3 regions of the Xanthomonas theicola genome follow, and region 1 is predicted to be linked to each of the others. Evidence: predicted binding sites of a transcription regulator. Region 1 holds the regulator's gene; each other region holds the start of a gene.
The links. Region 1 encodes FliA, which starts transcription of late flagellar genes. Its sites were predicted from a motif close to TAAAGTTTNNCNNNCNNNGGCCGATAA; they were not measured.
Positions count from the first base shown of each region.

Region 2: a site for FliA is predicted at 2,692-2,718, ahead of G4Q83_RS16565 (methyl-accepting chemotaxis protein). Genes of this name have one in related genera too.
Region 3: a site for FliA is predicted at 1,890-1,916, ahead of G4Q83_RS08010 (methyl-accepting chemotaxis protein). Genes of this name have one in related genera too.

Region 1 covers NZ_CP049017.1:1,108,018-1,112,950, forward strand. The annotation lists gene G4Q83_RS04920 (protein phosphatase CheZ) at 4-615, opposite strand; gene cheY (chemotaxis response regulator CheY) at 615-1,007, opposite strand; gene G4Q83_RS04930 (RNA polymerase sigma factor FliA) at 1,026-1,775, opposite strand; gene G4Q83_RS04935 (MinD/ParA family ATP-binding protein) at 1,772-2,656, opposite strand; gene flhF (flagellar biosynthesis GTPase FlhF) at 2,643-4,259, opposite strand; gene flhA (flagellar biosynthesis protein FlhA) at 4,432-4,933, opposite strand, start outside.
Region 2 covers NZ_CP049017.1:3,560,977-3,565,909, forward strand. The annotation lists gene G4Q83_RS16565 (methyl-accepting chemotaxis protein) at 369-2,549, opposite strand; gene G4Q83_RS16570 (alpha/beta fold hydrolase) at 2,829-3,671, opposite strand; gene hemH (ferrochelatase) at 3,668-4,627, opposite strand; gene G4Q83_RS16580 (lipid-binding SYLF domain-containing protein) at 4,791-4,933, shown strand, end outside.
Region 3 covers NZ_CP049017.1:1,750,705-1,755,637, reverse strand. The annotation lists gene G4Q83_RS08020 (sensor domain-containing phosphodiesterase) at 1-1,368, shown strand, start outside; partial or broken gene G4Q83_RS08015 (IS481 family transposase) at 1,492-1,707, shown strand; gene G4Q83_RS08010 (methyl-accepting chemotaxis protein) at 2,160-4,331, shown strand; partial or broken gene G4Q83_RS08005 (IS3 family transposase) at 4,690-4,933, opposite strand, start outside.

The sequences.
Region 1 (4,933 bases):
GTCCTACAACCCCAGTCCGGACAGCAGGTCGTCGGCGTCGTTCTGCGACACGCCGTGACGGTCCAGGCCGGCCAGCGCCGGGCCGGCCAGGCCGCCGTCGGCCTTCTTGTTGTCGTCCTTCGGCGGCAATCCCAGCGCGCCGAAACCCTCGTGCACGCGACGCACGATCGCCGCGACGCGGCGGATGATCTGCCCGGTCAGGTCCTGGAAGCTCTGCGCCAGGGCCATCTCGGTGAGGTTGTGGCGGATCTTGTCGAGGATCTCGCCCTGCTCGCCGCTCAGTCCGCCGGCGCGCAGCTGTTCGGCCAGCGCGCGGCATTCCTCGGCCAGGTCCAGGGTGCGATGGCTGGCCTGTTCGGTCATCGCCACCACGTGGTCCAGGCGCGAGCAGGCATCGTCCAGCTCGCCGGCCTCGGTGGGGACGGTGGGCAGCTCGCCGAGCGCCTGGCCCAGGTCGCGCGCCAGCCGGCTCAGGCCCTGCATCATCGGCCGCGTGCGCCAGGCGGCGAGCGTGTCGATTTCCTTGCGCCAGCCGGCTTCGTCCCCGCGTTCCAGTGCGTCCAGCGCACCTTGCAGGCGTTCGATCAGGGCCCTACGTTCGGCGGTCGCTTTCATCAGGCGGTCGCTCCCAGGCGTTCGAAGATCTTGCCGAGCTTCTCCTGCAGGGTCTGCGCGGTGAACGGCTTGATGATGTAGCCGTTCACGCCGGACTGCGCGGCCTCGATGATCTGCTCGCGCTTGGCCTCGGCGGTCACCATCAGCACCGGCAGGTGCTTGAGCTTGTCGTCGGCGCGGATGTTGCGCAGCAGGTCGATGCCGGTCATGCCGGGCATGTTCCAGTCGGTGACCACGAACTCGAACGGCGCCGAACGCAGTGCCGCCAGCGCACTGTTGCCGTCCTCGGCCTCTGCAGTGTTGGTGAAGCCCAGATCGCCGAGCAGATTCTTGACGATGCGCCGCATCGTCGAGAAATCGTCCACGATCAAAATCCGCATGTTCTTGTTCACCGCTAACTCCCTTGGGTCTTATTCTTCGTCTTCCAGGCCGGCGTCGGCCGCTTCGAACGCTTTCAGGCGCCCGCGCAACCGTACCGTGGCCTGGCCGTGGATCTGGCACACGCGCGACTCGCTGACGCCGAGCACCGCGCCGATTTCCTTCAGGTTCAATTCCTGTTCGTAGTACAGCGACAGCACCAACTGCTCGCGTTCGGGCAACTGCGCGATCGCCTTGCCCAGTTCGCGGCCGAATTCGCTGCGCTCCAGCATCTGCTGCGGGTTGGGGCCGCCCTTGGCGATGCTGTCCAGCTCGCCGTGGTCCTCGATGCGCGACTCCAGGCTCAGCACCTGGCCGCGCGCGGCATCTTCCATCAACCGCAGGTATTCGGGAAGCGGCATGTCCATCGCCGCGGCCACTTCGTTGGCGGCGGCGGCGCGGCCGGTGCTCTGCTCGATCTTGCGGATCGCCGAGGCGGCGTCGCGGGCGCGGCGGTGCACCGAGCGCGGCACCCAGTCGCCGCGGCGGATCTCGTCGATCATCGAGCCGCGGATGCGGATCGAGGCGTAGGTCTCGAACGAGGCGCCCTGGTCGGCGTCGTAGCTGCGCGAGGCCTCGATCAGACCGATCATGCCGGCCTGGATCAGGTCGTCGATCTCCACGCTGGCCGGCAGCCGCGCCGCCAGGTGGTGGGCGATGCGCCGCACCAGGTCCGAATGCTGGGCGATGTAGTCGTTGGCGCTGTTGCGCTGTACGGCGCGGTACTGGGCGGCGGCGTTCATGCGGCGACCCCTTGCTGGATGATCCGTTCGACGAAGAACTCGACGTTGCCGCGCGCCGCCGTCGGCGCCTGCCAGCGCGAGGTGCGCCGCGCGATTTCGGCGATCGCCTGCGCCGACGGGCTGGACGGGTAGGCCTTGACCACCGGCTGCTGGCGCTGCACCGCCAGGCGCAGCCAGTCGTCCTGCGGCACGCAGCCCAGGTAGTTCAACGACACGTCGCCGAGGAACTTCTCGCACACCCGGCTCAGCTTGTCGTACAGCAGGCGGCCCTCGTTGAGGTCGCGGACCATGTTGGCGACGATCTGCACCCGGTCCACGCCGCGCTCGCGCGAGAGCACCTTGATGAGGGCGTAGGCGTCGGTGATCGAGGCCGGCTCGTCGCACACTACCACCACCGCGTCCTGCGCGGCCTGGCAGAAGGTCAGCACGCTGTCGGTGATGCCGGCGGCGGTGTCGATGACCATGATGTCCAGTTCGCGCTGCAGCTCGGAGAACACGTTGACCAGGCCGACGTGCTGGGCCGGCGGCAGCTCGGCCATGTGCCGGCGGCCGGAGGCGGCGGGCACCACCATCAGGCCGTTGGGCATGTCCACCAGCACCTCTTCCAGGGTGCAGCGCCCGGCGACCAGGTCGGCCAGGGTGAACTTGGGGGTCAGCCCGAGCAGCACGTCGACGTTGGCCAGGCCGAGGTCGGCGTCCAGCAGCAGGGTGCGCTTGCCCATGTCGGCCAGCGCCATCGACAGGTTGACCGAGATGTTGGTCTTGCCGACGCCGCCCTTGCCGCCGGTCACGGCGATCGTGCGCACCGGGCCCAGCGGTTCGCTGCGCGTCGCCGACAGGGGGAAGGCATTGGTGAGATTGACGTAATCACGCGACGGCATGGGTCTGCTCCGGAGTACAGGGCTTATCGGCAGCGCGCCGCAAATCTTCAAGGCGCAATACCAGGCTGGCGGCGTTGGCACGGTGCAGGTCGTCCGGCACGCGCTGACCATCGGTCACCCAGGTGAGGGGAAGCCGGTGGTCCGCGACCACCGACAGGGCACTGCCAAACCGCCCGGTTTCGTCCAGCTTGGTCAAGATCGCCCCCTGCGGATCGGCGCCGGCGAACCGGCGCACCACCTCGTCCAGGTCGGAGAAATGCGCGTTGGCAGGCAGTACTAGCAAGGACCGGACCACTCGCGAGGCGCGCAGCCAGTGCAGCTGTGCGGCCAGGGCGCGGTCGCGCTGGCCCATGCCGGCGGTGTCGATCAGCACCAGCGTGTAGTCGCGCAGGCGCTCCAGCAGCTGCTGCAGCGCCGTGTCGCTGTCGGCCTCGTGCACGGCGATGCCGAGCTGGCGGCCGTAGCTGTGCAGCTGTTCGCGGCCGCCGACGCGGATGGTGTCGGTGGTGACCAGGGCCACGTCGCGGGCGGCGTGGCCCTGCAGGAAGCGCGAGGCCAGCTTGGCGATGGTGGTGGTCTTGCCGGCGCCGGTGGGGCCGATCAGGGCGATCACGCCGCCTTCCTCGATCGGGTCCAGCGGCGCGATCGGCAGGCGCTTGGACAGCAACCCCAGCATCAGCCCGCGGCCGCGGTGCAGTTCCAGGTCGGCCGGGATCTGCATGACCACCTCGCGGGTGATGCCGCTGTCGAAGCCGTAGTCGTCCATCAGTTCCAGCGCCTGGGCGCGCACCGGCGAGCCGCGCAGGCGTTCGTCGGTGAGCCGGTTCATCTCGCGCTCGATCATCTGCCGCATCAGCGCCAGTTCGTCGCGCAGCTGAGTCAATTGTTCGTCGTTCTGCATCGCGGGGAAGCTCGGCACCGGCGCCAGGGCCGGCAGCGCCGGGATCCCGGCGCTGGGCGCGGCGGGTACCGGCGGCGCGACCACGGGCGCCGTCGCGGCGGCCGGGGTCGGCGATACCGCGGCGACGTCCTCGAGCCAGGCTGGCACGGCGGCGGCGCTGGCCGCGGCGGCCGGGGCGGCGAACGGGCTTGGCAGCGGCACGCTGATCGGCGCGTTGCGGAATACGTCCTCGGGAATGCGGAATTCGGCCGCGGCGGCCGGGGCAGGGGCCCGCGGCGCAGGCGCCGCAGCGGCCGGCGCGGACGCCGTGCCGGCCGGCATCGCCGAGATGGCGAGGGCGGCGGGCTGGGTCAGCGGCCGCGCCGGTGCGGCCTGCATCGCCGCGGCGAGCGCGGCCGGCGCGCTGCGGCGCTTGCTGATCGCGGCCATCATCGCCATCGCCGGGTTGGTCGCGGCGCCGGCCTTGGCCGCACGCGGTGCCGGGTTGGCGGCGGCCACCGGCGGCCGCGGCGCCGCCTCCTCCGGACGCACCGCGTTCAGGGCCTGCTGCACCAGCGTCTCGTCGTAGTTGCTGGCGGCGACGATCTCGATGCCCTCGTCGGTGCGCCGGTTGGACAGGATCACCGCATCCGGGCCATGCTCGTCGCGGACCATGCGGAACGCGGTGCGCATGTCGGGCGCTACGAAGCGTTTGATTTTCATGCGGGCACCTTCGGAGCGGGACTCGGGATTGGGGACTGGGGACCGGGCAGCTTGGAGGTCACCCCTTGCGATGCCGTTTGGACGTGGATGTGTTTGCGAGCATTCATTTGTCTATTCCAATTACTGACCGTTGCGTTCCCGGGTCCGGAGTCCCGAGTCCCGGGTCCCGGCTTCAACTAATCGTTCCCACCAACTTCAGCCGCTTGTCCTCCGGAACCTCGCTGTAGGACAGCACCGACAGCGAGGGGACGCTGTGGCGGACCAGCCGGGCCAGCGCGGCGCGGACTTGCGCCGGGACCAGCACCACGGCCGGTTCGTTGCGCGCTTCCTGCTTGCCGACGCACTCGGCCAGGCTCTGGTGCAGTCGCTCGGCCAGGCCGGGTTCCAGCGCGGCGCCGTTGCCCTGGGTAGAGTCTTGCAAGACACGTTCCAATTGCGGTGCTAGGGTGAACACCGGCAGTTCCGGCGCCATCCCGGCGATTTCCTGGACGATGAAGCGGCCCAGCGCATTGCGCACCGCGGCGGTGAGCGCGCCGGGTTCCTGACTCTGCGGGGCGTGCTCGACCAGCGCCTCGACGATCTTGCGCAGCTGCCGTACCGGGATCTTTTCGATCAGCAGGTTCTGCAGCACGCGCACCACCACCGACAGCGGCAGCGCCTTGGGGGTGAGGTCC
Region 2 (4,933 bases), 2.3 Mb from region 1:
CCGGCGCGTCTCCGGCGCCAGCGAGCCACGCGTCCCGAATGGCGCTACGCCGGCATGTCAGGACGCCGGGATCGGGCCGCGAACGCAGGACGTCGTGCGTCTATGCTTGTTGTCGGCGGGCGTGGCGGCAACTGTAGCGAAATCTTGTCTACCCCAGGCTTCACGGACCTGGTCTGCACGGTGCATTCAGCCGCCAGCCATCGGCGCTGCCGCGCCAGCCCTGGACGCCCGGCTGGCGCATTTTCGATTCAGGTATTTGCAGCCAGCGCAGTGTCGTGGGAGCGACTTCAGTCGCCAATGGCTCTACCTGTAAAGATCGTCGCGACTGAAATCGCTCCCACAAGTGGCATCGTTTGGATCGACGTGCTCTAGCCGCCGATGGCGAGGTCGAGCTTGGTCGCTGGCGCCGCGGCCGCCGTGGACGGGCGTTCCGGCGCCGCGGCGCGCGCCTGCAGCCGGAATACCGCCACCGCCGCGGCCAGCGTGCCGGCCTGCTGCTCCAGCGCATGCGAGGCCGCCGCGGCCTGTTCCACCAGCGCCAGATTCTGCTGCGTGGTCCGGTCCATCTGCGCCATCGCCTGGCCGACTTGTTCAATGCCGGCCGACTGCGCCTGCGAGGCCACGACGATCGCGGCCACGACGCCGTTCACCTCGCCCACCGACGCCAGCACCCGCCCCATGGTCCGGCCGGCGCCATGGACCTGCGCCGAGGCCACGGCGACCTGGGACAACGACGCCTCGATCAGTGTTTTGATCTCCTTCGCCGCCCCGGCCGAGCGCTGCGCCAGCGCACGTACCTCGCTGGCGACGACGGCGAAGCCGCGGCCCTGCTCGCCGGCGCGCGCCGCCTCCACGGCCGCGTTCAAGGCCAGGATGTTGGTCTGGAACGCGAGACTGTCGATCACCGCGATGATCTCGCCGATCTTGCGCGACGAGTCCTGCACGCCCTGCATCGCCGCCACCGCTTCGTCGATGGCCGCGCCGCCCTGGCGCGCGACCGACGCGGCGGCATTGGCCAGTTGCTTGGCCTGGTGCGCATGCACCGCATTCTGTTTGACGGTGTCGGTCAGTTGCCCCGCCGAGGCCGCGGTGTGCTCCAGCGCCCTGGCCTGTTCGGCGCTGCGTCGCGACAGGTCCTGGCGCCCGTCGGCGATGGCGCCGGCTTCGGCGTCGATCGCCGTGGCCGCCTGCTGGATGCCGGCCACGATCCTCGCCAGTCGATCGGCGCTGGCGTTGGCGTCGTCGCGCATGCGCGCGAACACGCCATGGAATCGGCCGTGCATGCGCACGCTCAGGTCGCCGCAGGCGACGGCGCGCAGCAGCGTCGACAGCGCACCGAGGTTGCCGTCCACGGTCGCCATCAGTTGATTCAGGCTTTCGAGCATGGTGCGGAAGTCGTGCTGGTGGCGGCTGACGTCGCCGCGCGCGCTGACGTCGCCGGCCGCCGCGGCCGCCGCCAGGTGCCAGATGTCGCGGTTGAGCGTGCCGAGGTTGGCCTTGATCGCGTCCATGGTCTCGGAGATCGCCACCTGCTCGCCGGGCAGGCGCGGCATGTCCTCGCCGAGGTCGCCGATCGCGTAGCGCTGCATCAACGCGACCGTGGACTGCACCGTGCCCACGTGCAGATCGACCAGCGCATTGGCATCGTGCAGCAGTTGCCCGTATTGGCCCGGGAACGCCGCCGCGTCGCTGCGGTGCGCGACCGCTCCGGCGGCGTGGCGCTGCGCCATCTGCCGCTGCTCGGCGAGCACCGCGCGCAGTTGCGCTTGCATGGTGTGCATGCTGCGCAGCAGATCGGCGGCCTCGTCGTTGCCGTGCACCGGCAGCGGTTGGTCGAGACGGCCGGCGGCGATCGCCGCGGCGATCGGCGTCCCTTCGCGCAGCGGCCGCACCAGGCTCTGGGTGATGCACCAGCCCAGCCAGGTGCTGACCGCTAGCAGCAGGCCGCCGCCGATCAGCAGCATCCAGCGCGCGCGGGCCATCGTTGTCACCGCGTCGGCATACGCCTGGTCGCTGAGCGCGCGCAGGTGGGTGGCGTTGCGCTGGATCGCCTGCTGCCAGTTCGCCAACAGCGGCTGCAGCGTGTACAGGTGCAGGGTCTGCGCATCCACGTTCTTGTTGTCGGCGGCCAGCGCCAGCACCTGGGTCTGGAACGGCGGCACCTGGGCGTAGGCCTGGTCGATCGCGGCGCGGCGCTGCGCGCCGGTGCGGTCGGCTGGGTCCAGGCGCATCGCGAACAGCTTGCGGCACACCTGCGCGTAGTCGCGCCCGGCCTGGCCGATCGCGCGCACGATCGCCAGCTTCTCGTCGGGATTGGTCAGGATGACGTCGTTGAGCAGGCCGATTTCCAGGCGCGCCTGCGCGGCCACCATCGCATTGGACAGGCGGATCTTCTCCCTTTTGTCCAGACTGATGTCGTCGAGCTGGCGGCGCGCCAGGGCCATGGATGCCAGGCTGGCGACGATCAGCGCGCCGCAGATCAGCAGCAACGCCGAAAAGGCGAAGGTCAGTCGGGGACCGACGGGATAACGACGAAGGAGACGGATCATCTGGGCCAGGGAGATGGGGGGCGCCATTGCCCACGTCTACCGTGGCTCTCAAGTTTTACTGAAGCGCGACCGGCCCACGACAGGATTCGGCACCGTGACGCCCGGACGCCCGCCATCGCGGCGTGCTGCGCGTCCAGGCGGGGTATCGGCGGCGGCGCTGGGAACTTGAGCAAGCGATCGTGGCCTTCGCGCACGCGCTGGCGTTCACTGCAGGGATTGGCCGTGCCGCGGCGTTGGCCAGGCGCGGCGCAGGCGGCCCAGGCGCGTGTCGCGCAGCACTCAGAAGAATCCACGCAGCAACGTCGCCACCGCCGTCGGCTGCTCCATGTGCAGGTGGTGGCCGCCCGGCAGCACGTGCAGGCGGCCGTGGCGCAGCAGCGCCGCGCGCTGGCTTCGCAACGGCTCGGGGAAATACGGCTGCGCCGGATCGGCGTAGATGATCCGCGCCGGGCAATCGATGCCGGCCAGCAGCGCCTGCACCTGCGCTTCGCCCAGCCGCACCGCGGTGGGCAGGGTCAGGCGCCGGTCGCTGCGCCACGCGTAGCCGCCCTCCACCGGCCTGACCCCGCGCTCCACCAGCAGCCGCGCCGACCGCTCGCTGAGCAGGCTGGCCTGCATCCGCGCGCGCACCGGCGCGGCCAGGTCGGGGAACACGCGCAACGGCGTGGGGTTCGGGCGCCGGGTCGCAGCGACGCTGTCGCGCAGCCGGTCCAGGGTGCCCTCGATGGTCTCGGCCAGGCCGCCGAGCATCTCGATGGCGACCAGCTTCTCGACCTGCTGCGGCGCCGCGGCGGCCAGGGTGCTGGCGATCGCCGCGCCCATCGAGTGCCCCATCACCGCGAAGCGCTCCCAGCCCAGCGCATCGGCCGCGTCCAGCAGCGGATGCAGCGCACTGGTCAGCAGGTAGTCGGCGCCGGCCGGCAACGGGTCGCTGTGGCCATGCCCGGGCAGGTCGAGCATGACCAGGTCCAGCTGCGGCAGCTGCACGCTCAGCGGCACGAAGCTGGCGGCGTTGTCCAGCCAGCCGTGCAGCGCCAGCACCTTGGGGCCATGCGGATCGCCGCTGCGCAACCCGGCCAGCGTGCCGGCCCGCGACGGGCAGGCGAATGCGCGCAGTGTCATGCGGCGCGTGCGGCCAGCTGCGCCAGCGCGCGCGCGTGCGCCGGGGCGGCGTTGAGGCAGGGGATGTAGCGCACCTGCATGCCGCGCGCGGCACAGGTCTCGACGAAACCCATCGCCACCTCTTCCAACGTTTCCAGGCAGTCGGTGGCGAAGCCGGGGCAGATCACGTCCACCCGCCGCGTGCCCTGCGCCGCCAGTTCCCACAGGCGCGGTTCGGCGTAAGGCTGCAGCCAGCGCTCGGCGCCGAAGCGCGACTGGTAGCCGAGCTGCCACGCGCCGGCATCCAGGCCCAGCGCGGCGGCGATCGCCCGCGCGCTGGCTTCGCAGCGCTGCGGATACGGATCGCCGTTGTCGGCCACGCGCTGCGGCAGGCCATGGAAGGAGAAGAACAGCGTTTCGCCGCGGCCGTGCTGCGCCCAGTGCGCGCGCACGCTGTCGGCGACCGCCGCGACCCAGGCCGGGTCGGTCGGATAGTTCTCGATCAGGGTCACCGGCAGCTGCGGATTGCGCGCCTGCCACGCCTGCACCACGTCCTTGATGGAGGCGGTGGTGGTGGTCGAATACTGCGGGTACAGCGGCAACGCCACGATGCGGCGCGCGCCGCCGTCGCGCAGCGCGTCCAGCGCCGGCGCCAGCGCCGGAGTGCCGTAGCGCATCGCCCAGGCCACGCGGTGATCGGGCAGTTCGCGCTGCATGCCCTCGGCCAGGCGCCGGGTGTAGACCGCCAGCGGCGAGCCCTCCGGCAGCCACACCAGTGCGTATTTCTGCGCCGAGCGCGGCGAGCGCCGCGGCAGGATCACCCAGTTCAGCAGCGGCCACCAGAACAACCGGGGAATCGCCACGACGCGTTTGTCGCCGAGGAATTCGGCCAGATAGCGGGCGACCGCAGGCGCGGTCGGCGCCTCGGGCGTGCCTAGGTTCACCACCAGCACGGCGGTATCGGGTACGTCGGACATGCGCGCATTGTGGCAGAGGCGGCCGCCGCGCGCGTTGCCATCGTCTCTATCGCAGCGATCGGCGCGCGCGTGGCGGCCGCCGCCACTCATTGCCGATTCATTGCGCCATGACTAACTTCGAGCACTTGCAGTATCTTGCTGCGGACCTGCTCTGGAGCCCGCCATGCCCCGCCTGCCGCGCCTCGCCCTGTTGTTGAGCGCCACGCTGTTCGTCGGCCATGCCGTGGCCGGCCCGGAAGAGGACGAACGCGCGCGCAACGCGCTGCGCGTATTGACCGACATCCAGGAGATCCCGGAGCAGTCCAT
Region 3 (4,933 bases), 640 kb from region 1:
GAGTTCGACGACGCCTCCCGCCGCACCCTGCAGGACCTGCGCGACCTGCTGCTGCTGCGGATCGAGACCCTGCGCAACACCGGTTTCGTGGATGCGTTGACCGGGCTGCCCAACCGCAGCCGCTTCGACGAAGACCTGAGCATGTGGATGTCGACGCAGCGTGCGAACCAGCCCGATACCGGGGTGGCGATCGATGTCTGCGGCATCGAGTACTTCCGCGACATGGTCAAGGCGCTGGGCTGGGAATACGCCGAGGGCTACCTGCTGGCCACCCGCGACCGCCTGCTGGAGGCGCTGGACGGGCTGCCGGCCTACCGCATCGACACCACCAGTTTCGCCTTCGTGGTGAAGGACGGCGACCAGGCGCAGCTGGCGCAGCGCTGCGAGCGCGTGTACGGCGCCTTCGCCGCCGCGATCGAACACCAGGGCATTCCGCATGCGGCGACAGCGTCGATCGGCGCGGTGCGCCTGGACGGCGCGCTGAGCGCCAACCATACATTGCGCTCGCTGACCACCGCGGTGGACATGGCGCGTCAGCACGGCCAGCCGTGGAGCCTGTACGAGCGCAGCCACGACGCCAGCCAGCGCAATGCGTTCCGCATCCTGGCCGCGCTGCCGGAGGCGCTGGCCGCGCCCGACCAACTGAGCCTGCACTACCAGCCGCGCGTCAGCATGCACAGCGGCGACTGCATCGGCGTGGAGGCGCTGCTGCGCTGGCGGCATCCGCTGCTCGGCGCGGTCGCGCCCAACGAGTTCATCCCGCTGGCGGAAAAGACCGCGCTGATGAGTCGGGTCACCGCCTGGGTGCTGCAGGCCGGCATCGCCCAGGCCGCGCTCTGGCAGCAGCGCGGGCATGGCTTCAGCGTCGCGCTGAACGTGTCGGCGGTGGACCTGGAGCAGGCCGGTTTCATCGCCATGCTGCGCGAGCTGCTGGCGCGCCATGCGCTGGAACCGGGCCGCATCGAGATCGAATTCACCGAGAGTGCGATGATCCGGCATCCGCAAGGCGTGGCCGAACAGTTGCAGGAAATCAGTGCGCTGGGGGTGAAGATCGCGATCGACGACTTCGGCACCGGCTATAGCAACCTCAGCTACCTCAAGCGCATTCCCGCAAATGCGCTGAAGATCGACCAGTCGTTCATCCGCTCGCTGCCGAGCAGCCGCACCGACAGCATGATCGTGCCGTCGATGATCCGCCTCGGCCACGACTTCGGCCAGCAGGTGGTGGCCGAAGGCATCGAGACCGAGGAGATCTACGAGATGCTGCGCGCCTGGGGCTGCGACGAGGCCCAGGGCTACTGGATCGCACGGCCGATGCCGGCGATGGCGCTGGACGCGTGGCTGGCCAAGCCCTGGCGCGCGCCCTGAGCGCGCCCCGCCCCAGGAACCGGCGGCGGCGCCGTTCATGAGAACACCGCGTACAGCGCGATCAGCTTTCCCCTGTTATCGACGTCCCTGTCGCGGCGGGACAGGGATTGGGCGCATGTCCGCTTATCCGTGGAGGATGAGGCGGCAATCCTGGCCTTCCGCAAGCCCACCTTGCTTCCCCTGGACGACTGCCTCTACGCGCTGCAGCCGAGCCTGCCGCAGCTGACTGGCTCCTCGCTGCATCGCTGCTTGCAGCGCCATGGCGTCTGGCGGCTGCCCGAGATCGGGGGCGACAAGCCTGCCAAGCAGCGGTTCAAGAGCGACCCCATCGGCTGCTTCCCTACCAAGCAGGTACCGGCGCGCATCGATCGGCGCCGAGATTTTCCACGTCTAGTGCGAGCACGCCCGCTTACGGATTACTGGAGATGCGGCCGACCGCTCATCTCTTGCGGCGTGCAGACAAAGATCGCATACAGGCGACTCATAAGCTCATTATGCAACGCATGTCTCATTTATTTTTGTAAAGACTGCGTGATGGCGGCCGTTATTGAGAGAGCGCCTAGCTCCCGAATGCGATCAAGGTTGCCGCCGACATACGGAAGCCGACCCCGATAGGGCGGCATCTCCATGCGTCGCACATCGATTGCTGATGCGCTAGCTGACGTTGCACGCATCCGACGTTCTTTAGTGCCGACACGGAAGACGCAACTGGGTTGGTTTGGCTCGCAGGCTTCACTGATCCCTGCCAGCATTTTCTTGCGCCGCCCACACTTACCACCACGAGGCCCAAAATGCTATCCACCATCAAAAACAAGTTCCTACTTGCGTTGTTGGGAACTCTCATCCCGAGCATCCTTCTCTGCCTGTCCCTGCTTAACAGCTTGCACACGTCCAAGGAAAGTGTGGGTGCCCTCTACACGCGGGACTTCACCGGCTCCGCACTGGCCAGCGATGTCGACGGCCAGCTGACCCGGGTAGACATCAATATCCTGCGCATGATCGCCATCGGTACGCCCGAACTGATCGCGCAGTGGAAGCAGGAGAACGACAAACGCTTCACAGGGGTCGAAGCCAGCATCGCAGAACTCACCCGTTTGCTGACAAACGAGCAGGAGCACAAGGCGCAACTGCAGAAAATCAAGGCCAGTTATGGCCTGATGCGCTTGGGCATGCAGCGCCAAGTGGCCTTGATCGAAGCCGGCGATATCGCTGGCGGTGCGGAAGTGAACCGCACCCAAGTCAAGGACAACGCCAACGCCACCTTCGCCGGGCTTGCCGCGTTGCGGGCAGACCTGAGCGCTTCAGCCAAAACGCGCTACCAGGATCAGCAGGCCGCGGATGCGCGGGCCATGATGCTGTCCGCGGTCGCGCTGTTGCTGATCGCGCTGGCCGGCATCGCCATTGCGCTACTGCTGGGCAACGCCATCTCTCGCTCGATCAGGCAGGCAGTGACGGCGGTCCAGCAGCTGTCGCGCGGCGTGCTCGATGTCAACGTCAAGGTGACCGGCAAAGACGAGACGGTGCAGTTGGCCAGCGCCGTGTATCTGATCCGCGACCGCCTGCAGGGAGTCATCGCCGCGCAGCTGGACATGGCGCGCCGCCACGACGCGGGCGAGATCGGCTACCGCATGGATGAAAGCGCGTTCCCCGGCGACTACGAGCACATGGTGCGCGGTGTCAACGCGTTGGCAGGCTCGCATATCGCGGTGATGATGCGCCTGGCGCAGATCATGGGCCGTTATGCGATCGGCGATCTTTCCGAGGACATGGACCGGCTGCCGGGCGAGAAGGCGGTGCTTACTGAAACGATGGAAACGGTCAAGCAGAACCTGATCGCGATGAATCGCGAGATCGGCCAGTTGGCCGCGGCCGCAGCCGCCGGCGACTTCAGCGTGCGCGGCGACGCCGAGCGCTTCCAGTATGACTTCCGCGCGATGGTCGAAAGCCTCAACACCTTGATGTCCACCGCAGACGGCAACCTTGAGGCGCTGTCCAAGCTGCTGCGGGCCATCGCCGCCGGCGACCTGACGGTGCGCATGCAGGGCGATTTCCATGGCGTGTTCGCGCGTATGCGCGACGATGCCAATGCCACAACCGAGCAGCTGGCCGATATCGTCGGCCGCATCCAGCTGGCCGCCGGCAACATTAATACCGCCTCCAGTGAGATCGCCAACGGCAACGATGATCTGTCGCGCCGCACCGAGCAGCAGGCCGCCAGCCTGGAAGAAACTGCCGCCTCAATGGAAGAGTTAACCTCTACGGTCAAGCAGAACGCCGAGCACGCGCGTCAGGCCAACCAGCTCGCAGTCGGAGCGGCGACGGTGGCCTCGCAGGGCGGCGACGTGGTCGGCCAGGTCGTGGCCACCATGAACGGCATCGAGACTTCGTCGAAGAAGATCGCCGACATCATCTCGGTCATCGACGGCATCGCCTTCCAGACCAACATCCTCGCGCTCAACGCCGCGGTGGAAGCGGCGCGTGCCGGCGAACAGGGCCGCGGCTTCGCCGTGGTCGCCTCCGAAGTGCGCACCCTGGCCCAGCGTTCGGCCGGTGCGGCCAAGGAGATCAAGGGCTTGATCGACGATTCTGTCGCCCAGGTCAGCAAGGGCTCGAGTCTGGTCGGCCAGGCCGGGCAGACCATGCAGGAAATCGTGTCCTCGGTGCAGCGCGTCACCGACATCATGGGCGAGATCTCCGCAGCGTCGCAGGAGCAGTCCGCCGGTATCGAGCAGGTCAATCAAACCATCACCCAGATGGACGAAGCGACCCAGCAAAACGCGGCGCTGGTCGAGGAAGCCACCGCGGCGGCGCGCTCGATGGAGCAGCAGGCCGGACAGCTGACCGATGCCGTGTCGGCATTCAAGATCCGCGCGGGTCTGACGCAACCGCAGCGCCTCACCGCGCCGACAAGGCTGAAGTCGGTTGGACCCAGAGCGGGCGCGGCGCTCCCAACGGTTCGCTGAAGGCCCGAACCACACGCGGCCGATTGGCGTCGGCCGCGGCAGTGCCTTTGGCAAATGCTGCTCCGGGCAACTTGCGCGGAGTGGTCAGGTCGAGTGGCGCACGCCAGCGCACCTACTCGGTTAGGTTGGTGCGCGCGCGGAAAACATTTGTCTATCCTCGTAGACGTTTTGAGCAGCCTGGAGTTGGCGCTTGTGCGCGACGGCATCGAGGGCCAACCAGACCCGGGTCATTGCCGAGGCTGTATTCGGATGGGCGACGTGTTCCGGCCCGTCGCTGGGCGAACGGTTGCTGCTGGCGAAGAACAGGAAATCCAACTGCCGATCGCGCACCACGAGGCTGCCATCGGCCGCGTCCTCCGCCGCGACTGTGCGCCAGCCGGTCCAGCACGCGCGCAACGCCTTGTCCCGAGATCGCGCGCTCCACGTCGCTGGCGACCGCTTCGTGCGTCGCGTCGTCCACGATCACCAGACACTGGATCACCCGACCTTCGGCAGTGCGGTCGAACACGAAGTCCATCGACCACACCTCATTGGCCTGCGATGGCCGCAACAGCGGCTGACGCTCGCCCACTGGCACCTTTTTGCGTCTGCGGCGTCGGACC